DNA from 2 places in the Raoultella sp. genome. Region 2 is predicted to be linked to the other one. Evidence: predicted binding sites of a transcription regulator. Region 2 holds the regulator's gene; the other holds the start of a gene.
What was found. The regulator PurR, encoded in region 2, represses purine synthesis genes. The targets are predictions, from matches to a motif close to CANGCAAACGTTTGCNTG.

Region 1 (4,370 bases), on a different contig from region 2:
ATCAGCTCCATCAGGCTCGATTCCATCTCGTGCACCAGATCGTACTCGGCGTCACGGGTCATCTTCATCGAGTAGGCGTTCAGCGTATCGTAGTCAAAGAAGCCCTTAAAGATATCATCCAGGCAGTAACGCAGGATGTTATCAAGCAGGATCATTGGCTTGCGGCGGCGCGGTGCCTCCGGTGGCAGATTAACAAACCGCGGGACTTTGTCTGATGGAATCTCCAGCAGGGCGTAATTGATGGTTTCCCCACGGATGATTTCGACTGCCAGATAGGTGTAATCATCTTTCAGGAACTGGATCAGGTCGGTTTCAGGGTTAATCAGGATCGGGGTGATGTGCTGACGCAGGTACTGTTTGAAATAGTTGCGTAGCCAGGACTGTTGATTCACCGAAAGCTGGCGCTCATTGATCAGAAAGATCTGGTTACGCGCCATTTCCAGCAACAGCTCATTATACAGGCTGTCAAACTCCTGATCGGCCTTCAGTACGCGGGCCTGAATTTTGCCTAACAAATGGCGAGAATGGGCGGTACTGCCTTGTTCTTCGCTAATTATGATGCGACGCTTAAGTTCAGCGAAGCGCACTTTATAAAATTCATCGAGGTTGTTGGAGTAGATGCCTAAAAAGCGCATGCGCTCAATCAGTGGGTTACTTTTATCCGCCGCTTCCTGAAGTACACGTTCGTTAAAGGACAACCAGCTGAGTTCTTTCTCGATATATAGCTTTTCCTGGCCCATTACAACTCACACTCCGGTTGATTGATGTTGCTTTTTCATTATGGCGAGCTTTGCCATTGAATGTCCAACTATGTCAAAGAAGTATGACAGTTTTCTTTCAATGTGCTGTGAACAAAAACGGTGGCAAGCAAGTGCTGGTTTTGTGTACAAAACGAGGCCGTGCCCGGATATAAACAGGGAAAAAATCATCGTTGATTCGAACAAAACAGGGGAGAAGCGGCGGGCGGTGAACCGATAAAATACGCCTCTGGCGGGAGCCGGAGGCGCTGATGATTATTCTTCAGCCGCATGACCCTGTGGCGGCAGAGGGACGTTGTCAAGCCAGGCCACATTCCCCTCCATGCGCAGACGACCGTCCATAAACCAGCTTACTACCAGCGGGTAGATGGCATGTTCCTGAGCCTGCACGCGGGCGGTAATCTCGTCTTCACTATCTCCGGCAAAAACCGGCACTTTGGCCTGCAGAATCACCGGACCACCGTCGAGCTCATCGGTGACGAAATGTACCGATGTACCGTGCTCCTCATCACCGTTTTCCAGTACCTGGCGATGGGTATGCAGCCCCGGGTATTTTGGCAACAGCGACGGGTGGATATTCAGCAGACGCCCCTGGTAATGGGCGACGAACGCCGGGCTAAGGATCCGCATGTAGCCTGCCAGCACCACCAGCTCCGGCGCGTAAGCATCGATCTCATGCATCAGTTCGCGATCGAAGGCTTCGCGATTGGCAAACTGGCTGGCCGACAACGCATGGGCCGGAATACCGGCCTCACGCGCGCGTTCAAGACCGAACGCGTCGGCCTTATTGCTGAATACCGCTCTCAGGGTGCCGTTAATCTGCTTTCGGGCACAGGCATCAATTATCGCCTGCAAATTGCTTCCGTTACCGGAAATCAGCACCACCATGTTTTTCATTCAATGACCACACGCTGTTCGGAATCAGAAGCTTTGATATAGCCGATTTTCCACGCGTTTTCACCTTTCTCGTTCAGCAGCGTGATGGCGCTGTCGGCGACTTCTGCCGGCAGGGCGATAACCATGCCGACACCGCAGTTAAAAGTACGGTACATTTCATGGCTGCTGACATTCCCGGCCTGTTGCAACCAGTTGAAGACTTCCGGCCATTGCCAGGAGGACTCGTCGATGACCGCCTGGGTGTTGTCCGGCAGAACGCGCGGAATGTTTTCCCAGAAGCCGCCGCCGGTCAGGTGGGCGATCGCGTGAACGTCAACGTTGGCGATCAGATCCAGCACCGATTTAACGTAGATGCGGGTCGGTGCCAGCAGATGGTCGGCCAGCGGCGAACCATTCAGATCGGTTGTCTGCGGATCGACGCCGCTAACTTCGATAATTTTACGCACCAGCGAGTAGCCGTTGGAATGCGGGCCGCTGGAGGCCAGCGCGACCAGCACGTCGCCATCGGCAACTTTGCTGCCATCAATGATTTCTGATTTTTCTACTACGCCGACGCAAAAGCCCGCGACATCATAGTCTTCGCCGTGGTACATGCCCGGCATTTCCGCTGTTTCGCCGCCAACCAGCGCGCAGCCCGACTGCAGGCAGCCTTCAGCGATGCCGCTGATGACGCTGGCTGCCGTATCGACATCCAGTTTACCGGTGGCATAGTAGTCGAGGAAAAACAGGGGTTCTGCGCCCTGGACCACCAGGTCATTGACGCACATTGCCACCAGGTCAATACCGATAGTATCGTGGCGTTTCAGGTCCATCGCCAGACGCAGCTTGGTGCCGACGCCATCAGTGCCGGAAACCAGAACCGGCTCGCGGTATTTTTGCGGCAATGCGCACAGTGCGCCGAATCCGCCCAGTCCACCCATCACTTCCGGGCGTCGGGTTTTCTTCACCACACCCTTGATACGGTCGACGAGCGCGTTGCCTGCATCAATATCTACGCCGGCATCTTTATAACTGAGAGAGGTTTTATCGGTCACTGCGAAATCTCCACACATTTGCGGTAGCAAGAAAAATCGGCGCAATTCTAACAGGGAAAGCAAACGTTTGCGAGCCTGCTTTGCAGTCGGCGTGAATCGGCAGCGATATGAACAAATTTGAACCGGTTCACGAAAATGAAACCGGGTACATTCTTGTACTTGCCTATGACATTAGGAATCGCCATCATGCCACTGAAACCGGTTTCTTTTTTTGTTCAGGAGAGCAGAAGGTAGATTCCGCGGGGATTCTGGAGGAAGAAACGGAATGAACATTGCCGCATTTGACATCGGCGGAACAGCGTTAAAAATGGGTGTAAGCACTGCTGCGGGCGAACTGCTTGAAAAAGATAAGCAGTCGATTAGCGACAGCGATGGCGACCAGATACTGCAAGCGATTCTGGCGTGGATTGCCGCTCACCCGGAATGTAAAGGCGTGGCGATCGGCGCGCCTGGCTATGTCAACCCACATACTGGCTTTATCGAAATGGGCGGCGCAATCCGTAAGTTCGATAATTTCGCGATTAAGCACTGGCTGGAGCAACAGACCGGGCTTCCCGTCTCCATCGAAAACGATGCTAACTGCGTTCTGCTCGCTGAGCGCTGGCAGGGTAAAGCGCTCAATATGAGCGACTTTCTGGTTCTGACGATCGGAACCGGCGTCGGCGGCGCGATTTTTTGTCACAACCAACTGGTGCATGGCGCGCGTTTTCGCGCGGGTGAATTCGGCTATATGCAGACCGAGCGCCCCGGTGCTCGCGATGTGCGTCGCTATTCTATGAATGAAAACTGCACGCTGCGAGTATTGCGGCACCGCTATGCCGGGCATGTTGGTAAATCGCTGGAAGCGGTAACCGGTGAAGAGATCTTCGATCGCTACGATGCGGGCGACGCGGTCTGCCAGCGGCTGGTGGCAGACTTTTTCAACGGTCTTGGTACCGGTCTGTATAACCTGGTGAACATTTTTGATCCGCAGGCCATTTTCATCGGCGGTGGCATTGTGGAACGGCCAGGCTTTTTGGCGCTGATGCGCGAACATCTTGCCTGGTTCGGTATTGCAGACTATCTCGACACCGTCAGCCACGGCAACGATGCCGGTTTAATGGGGGCGGTTTACCATTTTAATCAGCAAAACCGATCGTTTAGCGGCGATGGTTCATAAGGAAGAAAACATGTCTGGATTTAAAGAAGGTTTTCTGTGGGGCGGCGCGGTGGCGGCGCATCAGTTGGAAGGTGGTTGGCAGGAAGGCGGGAAAGGCGTCAGTGTGGCCGACGTGATGACCGCTGGCGCACACGGCGTGCCGCGTGAAATCACCAATGGCGTACTGCCGGGGAAAAATTACCCCAACCATGAGGCGATTGATTTTTACCATCGTTATAAAGAAGACATTCAGCTGTTTGCCGAAATGGGTTTCAAATGCTTCCGCACTTCGATTGCCTGGACACGTATTTTCCCGCTGGGTGATGAGCTGGAGCCTAATGAATCAGGGCTCCAGTTCTATGACGATCTGTTTGATGAATGCCTGAAGTACGGTATTGAACCGGTGATGACGCTCTCTCACTTCGAGATGCCTTATCATCTGGTGACCGAGTATGGCGGCTGGCGTAACCGTAAGCTGATCGATTTCTTCGTCCGCTTTGCGAGAGTGGTGTTCGAGCGCTATCAGCACAAAGTGAAGTACTG
Region 2 (4,370 bases):
GCACCGCCGGCTGCCGCGCCCAGCGCATTGCCGAGGTTAAATGCCCCGATATTGACCGACGAAGAGAGCCCCGGCGCTTCATGGGCTACCCGCATCACCCGCATTTGCAGCGGCGGAACCACGGCGAAAGTCGCCGCCCCCCAGACTACCATACTGATAGCGGCCCCCAGTTGCGTCTGCGCCAGCAGCGGAATTGCCAGCATGATAACCATCAGCAGCAGCAGAAATCCCTTCAGCGTCCCGGAGACGGAACGGTCGGCGAATTTACCGCCCAGATAGTTACCCAGCGAAAAGCCGACGCCAATCAACACCAGCATGGCGGTGACAAACAGCGGCGAGGCGTGCGTAATGGTATGCAGTACAGGTGAAATATAGGTGTAGAGGGTAAACATGGCACCGGCCCCCAGCACAGTCGTCAGCAGCGCGGAGAGCACCTGCGGACGAACCAGCACGGAAAGCTCCTGTTTTACGTTCGGACGTTCACCAGCGCGGCCTTGAGGCAACGAGAACCACAGGCTAACCATCGCCACCAGTCCCAGACCTGCCGTCGCGAGGAACGACATCCGCCAGCCGATGGTTTCGCCAAGCCATGTCGCCGCCGGAACGCCGCCAATATTAGCGATGGTCAACCCCATGAACATGGTCGCCACCGCGCTGGCCTGTTTGTGTTTCGGCACCACGCTCGCCGCAACCACCGAACCGAGGCCGAAGAAAGCTCCGTGGTTAAGGCTGGTGATAATGCGTGAAATCAGTAGCGTAGTGTAATCCGGCGCCATTGAGGAGAGGACGTTACCCAGCGTGAAGATCGCCATCAGAAAAATCAGTGCATTTCTGCGCGCGCGATGAGAGAGCAGCAAAGTCATTAGCGGCGCCCCGACCATCACGCCGATCGCATAAGCACTGATCAGCATTCCCGCCGCCGGAATTGACACGTCGACGCCTTTGGCAATCACCGGCAGCAGCCCCATCGGGGAAAACTCCGTGGTACCAATACCAAACGCGCCTATCGCCAGCGCTAACAAGGGAAAGTTGATTTTCATTCAATGACTCCAGCAGACCGTCATCGGCAACGGTATCTCATCAGAAGTCAAAAGCATGACATCAATCACAAAAAAACAAAAGTAAACGAAATGGCAAAAGATTTTTGCGAAATTGATAATAATGGCGGGATATCGGGGGAAAGGGGCCTCTCCCCCGGATAAATCAGTGCAGTACCGCGGTCAGGGCGGCGGCCACGATGAGCCCCAGGACAATAATCGTTGTCGTCAGCGAAAACTTTAAATCGGTATCCATCAATTTTTCTCCCCAGTTATCCCCACACGAAAAGTGAGCTTGCTCATTTTTGCACAATATCGCACAAAAATCTTCCATGTTTTAGGGTGATGCACATTTTTGCTCTTCCCCTTTGCCGCAAGATCGGACAAAATCCCACGCTAATTTGAAAGCGTATCGGCCATTGACCCCTTCCTGTCGTTCTGTGTCGTTTTCCCGACGTGATGCAATGTTGAAAATTGTATTCAGGGTGTGTACAGGCAAACGTTTACGTATCGATAATCAGACGATCAGGTCAAGGTCTGGAGTGAGAAGTAATGGCAACAATTAAAGATGTAGCGAAGCGCGCAAACGTTTCCACTACAACAGTATCACATGTAATTAACAAAACCCGTTTCGTGGCGGAAGAAACCCGCAACGCCGTGTGGGCGGCGATCAAAGAGCTGCACTATTCTCCAAGCGCCGTTGCTCGCAGCCTGAAGGTTAATCACACCAAATCGATCGGTCTGCTGGCCACCAGCAGCGAAGCGGCCTATTTCGCTGAGATTATTGAATCTGTAGAAAAGAGCTGTTTCCAGAAAGGCTATACTCTGATTTTGGGCAATGCGTGGAACGATCCCGAAAAACAGCAGGCCTATCTGTCGATGATGGCGCAAAAGCGTGTCGACGGCATGCTGGTTATGTGTTCTGAATACCCGGAATCGGTGCTCCGCATGCTGGAAGAGTACCGCCATATTCCGATGGTGGTCATGGACTGGGGTGAATCCAAAGCCGACTTCACCGATTCGGTGATCGATAACGCCTTCGAAGGCGGCTATATGGCCGGGCGCTACCTGGTCGAACGCGGCCACCGCGAGATCGGCGTGATCCCTGGCCCGCTGGAACGTAACACCGGCGCCGGGCGCCTGGCCGGCTTTATGAAAGCCATGGAAGAAGCGCAGATTGCCGTTCCGGAAAGCTGGATTGTTCAGGGGGACTTCGAGCCTGAATCCGGCTACCGTGCAATGCAGCAGATCCTCAGCCAGCAGCATCGCCCGACGGCGGTCTTCTGCGGCGGCGATATCATGGCGATGGGCGCAATCTGTGCTGCGGATGAGATGGGTCTGCGCGTACCGCAGGACATTTCGCTGATCGGGTATGATAACGTGCGTAACGCCCGCTATTTCAGCCCGGCGCTGACCACCATCCATCAGCCGAAAGATTCGCTGGGGGAAGCGGCCTTCAATATGTTGATGGATCGTATCGTCAACAAACGTGAAGAGTCCCAGTCGATCGAGGTTCACCCGCGACTGGTAGAGCGCCGCTCCGTCGTCGACGGCCCGTTCGTCGATTACCGTCGCTAATCAATCGTGCGGCGCCGGCTATGTCTATTCCGGCGCCCGTAGCCACTCCCGGTTTAACGTTTCACTGTCCCCCAGATAATCCAGCAGCCACAAAAGGGCCGGTGAGGCGTCACTCTGCTGCCAAGTCAGGCAACACGCAGCGTCCGGGAACGGATTTTCCAGCGCCAGCACGGTCCATTCGCCACGGTCAATCCAGGGGCGAGCAAAATGGCTCGGCACCATTCCTACGCACAATCCCGCCGAGAGGCAGGTGGCCGATGATTCCCAGTCCGGCACCACCACCCTTTTCTGGTTATCCAGTAGCCAGGTCGTGCGTTTCGGCAATGAGCGAGAGGTATCTTCCCGGACCAACGACGGCCAGTTGCGCAACACGTCATCGCTGAGCGGCCCGGTCATCTGCGCCAGCGGATGATGGCTCGCCACCACGCAATCCCAGCTCAGCATCCCCATATCACGAAAGGCGTAGCGCCCCCCTACCGGAATCGAACGGGTTGCTCCGATAGCCAGTTCCACGCGTCCGTCGGCCAGCGCGTCCCAGACGCCGTTGAAGACCTCCTGAAAAACAATCAGCTCGACATCCGGAAAGTGACGATAAAAATCGACAATCATCTGCCGCATACGGGCTGGTTTAACGATGTCATCCACGGCTATCGACAGCTGACCGCGCCAACCGTTGGCTATCTGCTGACACTGCTGGCGAGTGATCTGCATTTTTTTGATAACAGATCGTCCTTCCTGTAAAAACCAGAGCCCGGCGGGGGTCAATTCGACATCGCGATGGCGGCGTTCAAACAGCGGTACCGCCAGCCACTCTTCCAACTGACGTACAGTATAACTGACCGCCGAAGGTACGCGGTGCAGTTCCTGCGCCGCTGCGCTAAAGCTGCCGTTGCGGGCTACAGCATCAACAACTTCGAGTGAGTATTCGGACCACATATTCTGCCTGCAAAAATTTTGAATGCATGTAGCAAATATTAGCGTTTCACAAGCCAGAATGCACTCCCTACACTCTGCGGCATCATATCTGCATCTATAAGAGAATGTTATGCAACAACCCGGGAAAGGATTTTTAGTGTGGCTGGCGGGACTCAGCGTGCTGGGTTTCCTGGCCACCGACATGTATCTGCCGGCCTTTTCGGCTATTCAGCAGGATCTCAATACCTCTGCGGCATCGGTCAGCGCCAGCCTGAGTCTGTTCCTCGCCGGCTTCGCCATCGGACAGTTGTTCTGGGGCCCGCTCTCGGACCGCTACGGACGTAAACCAATTCTGCTGACCGGGCTGGCTATCTTCGCTATCAGCTGTCTGGGGATGCTGTGGGTGCGTGATGCCACCCTGATGCTGGTGCTGCGCTTTATTCAGGCAATCGGCGTCTGTGCCGCAGCGGTGACCTGGCAGGCGATGGTCACGGATTATTACCCCGCTCAGCACACTAACCGTATTTTCGCCACCATTATGCCGCTGGTGGGCTTATCGCCAGCGCTGGCACCGTTGCTCGGCAGTTGGCTGCTCACCCATCTGGAATGGCAGGCTATTTTTGCTACCCTTTTTGCCATCGCCCTGCTGCTGATGGTCCCCGCCCTACGCCTGAAGCCGATCGTCAGGCCGCAGGGTGACGTCCGCGAAAAACTGACTTTTATGACGCTGCTGCGCTCACGCGAATACAGCGGAAACGTACTGATTTACGCCGCCTGCTCCGCCAGCTTTTTTGCCTGGTTGACCGGGTCGCCGTTTATTCTCCATGAAATGGGCTACGG

Region 1: the regulator PurR is predicted to act here: its motif matches at 2,746-2,763, upstream of purM (phosphoribosylformylglycinamidine cyclo-ligase).

The regions. Positions count from the first base shown of each region.
Region 1 is NZ_JBCNNS010000014.1:5,451-9,820, forward strand. Features, by position in the region: gene ppk1 (polyphosphate kinase 1) at 1-740, opposite strand, end outside; gene purN (phosphoribosylglycinamide formyltransferase) at 1,014-1,655, opposite strand; gene purM (phosphoribosylformylglycinamidine cyclo-ligase) at 1,652-2,689, opposite strand; gene bglK (beta-glucoside kinase BglK) at 2,955-3,848, shown strand; gene ACZAHD_RS03795 (6-phospho-beta-glucosidase) at 3,859-4,370, shown strand, end outside.
Region 2 is NZ_JBCNNS010000080.1:10,085-14,454, forward strand. Features, by position in the region: gene ACZAHD_RS14715 (MFS transporter) at 1-1,040, opposite strand, end outside; gene cydH (cytochrome bd-I oxidase subunit CydH) at 1,204-1,293, opposite strand; gene purR (HTH-type transcriptional repressor PurR) at 1,590-2,615, shown strand; gene punR (DNA-binding transcriptional activator PunR) at 2,640-3,551, opposite strand; gene punC (purine nucleoside transporter PunC) at 3,661-4,370, shown strand, end outside.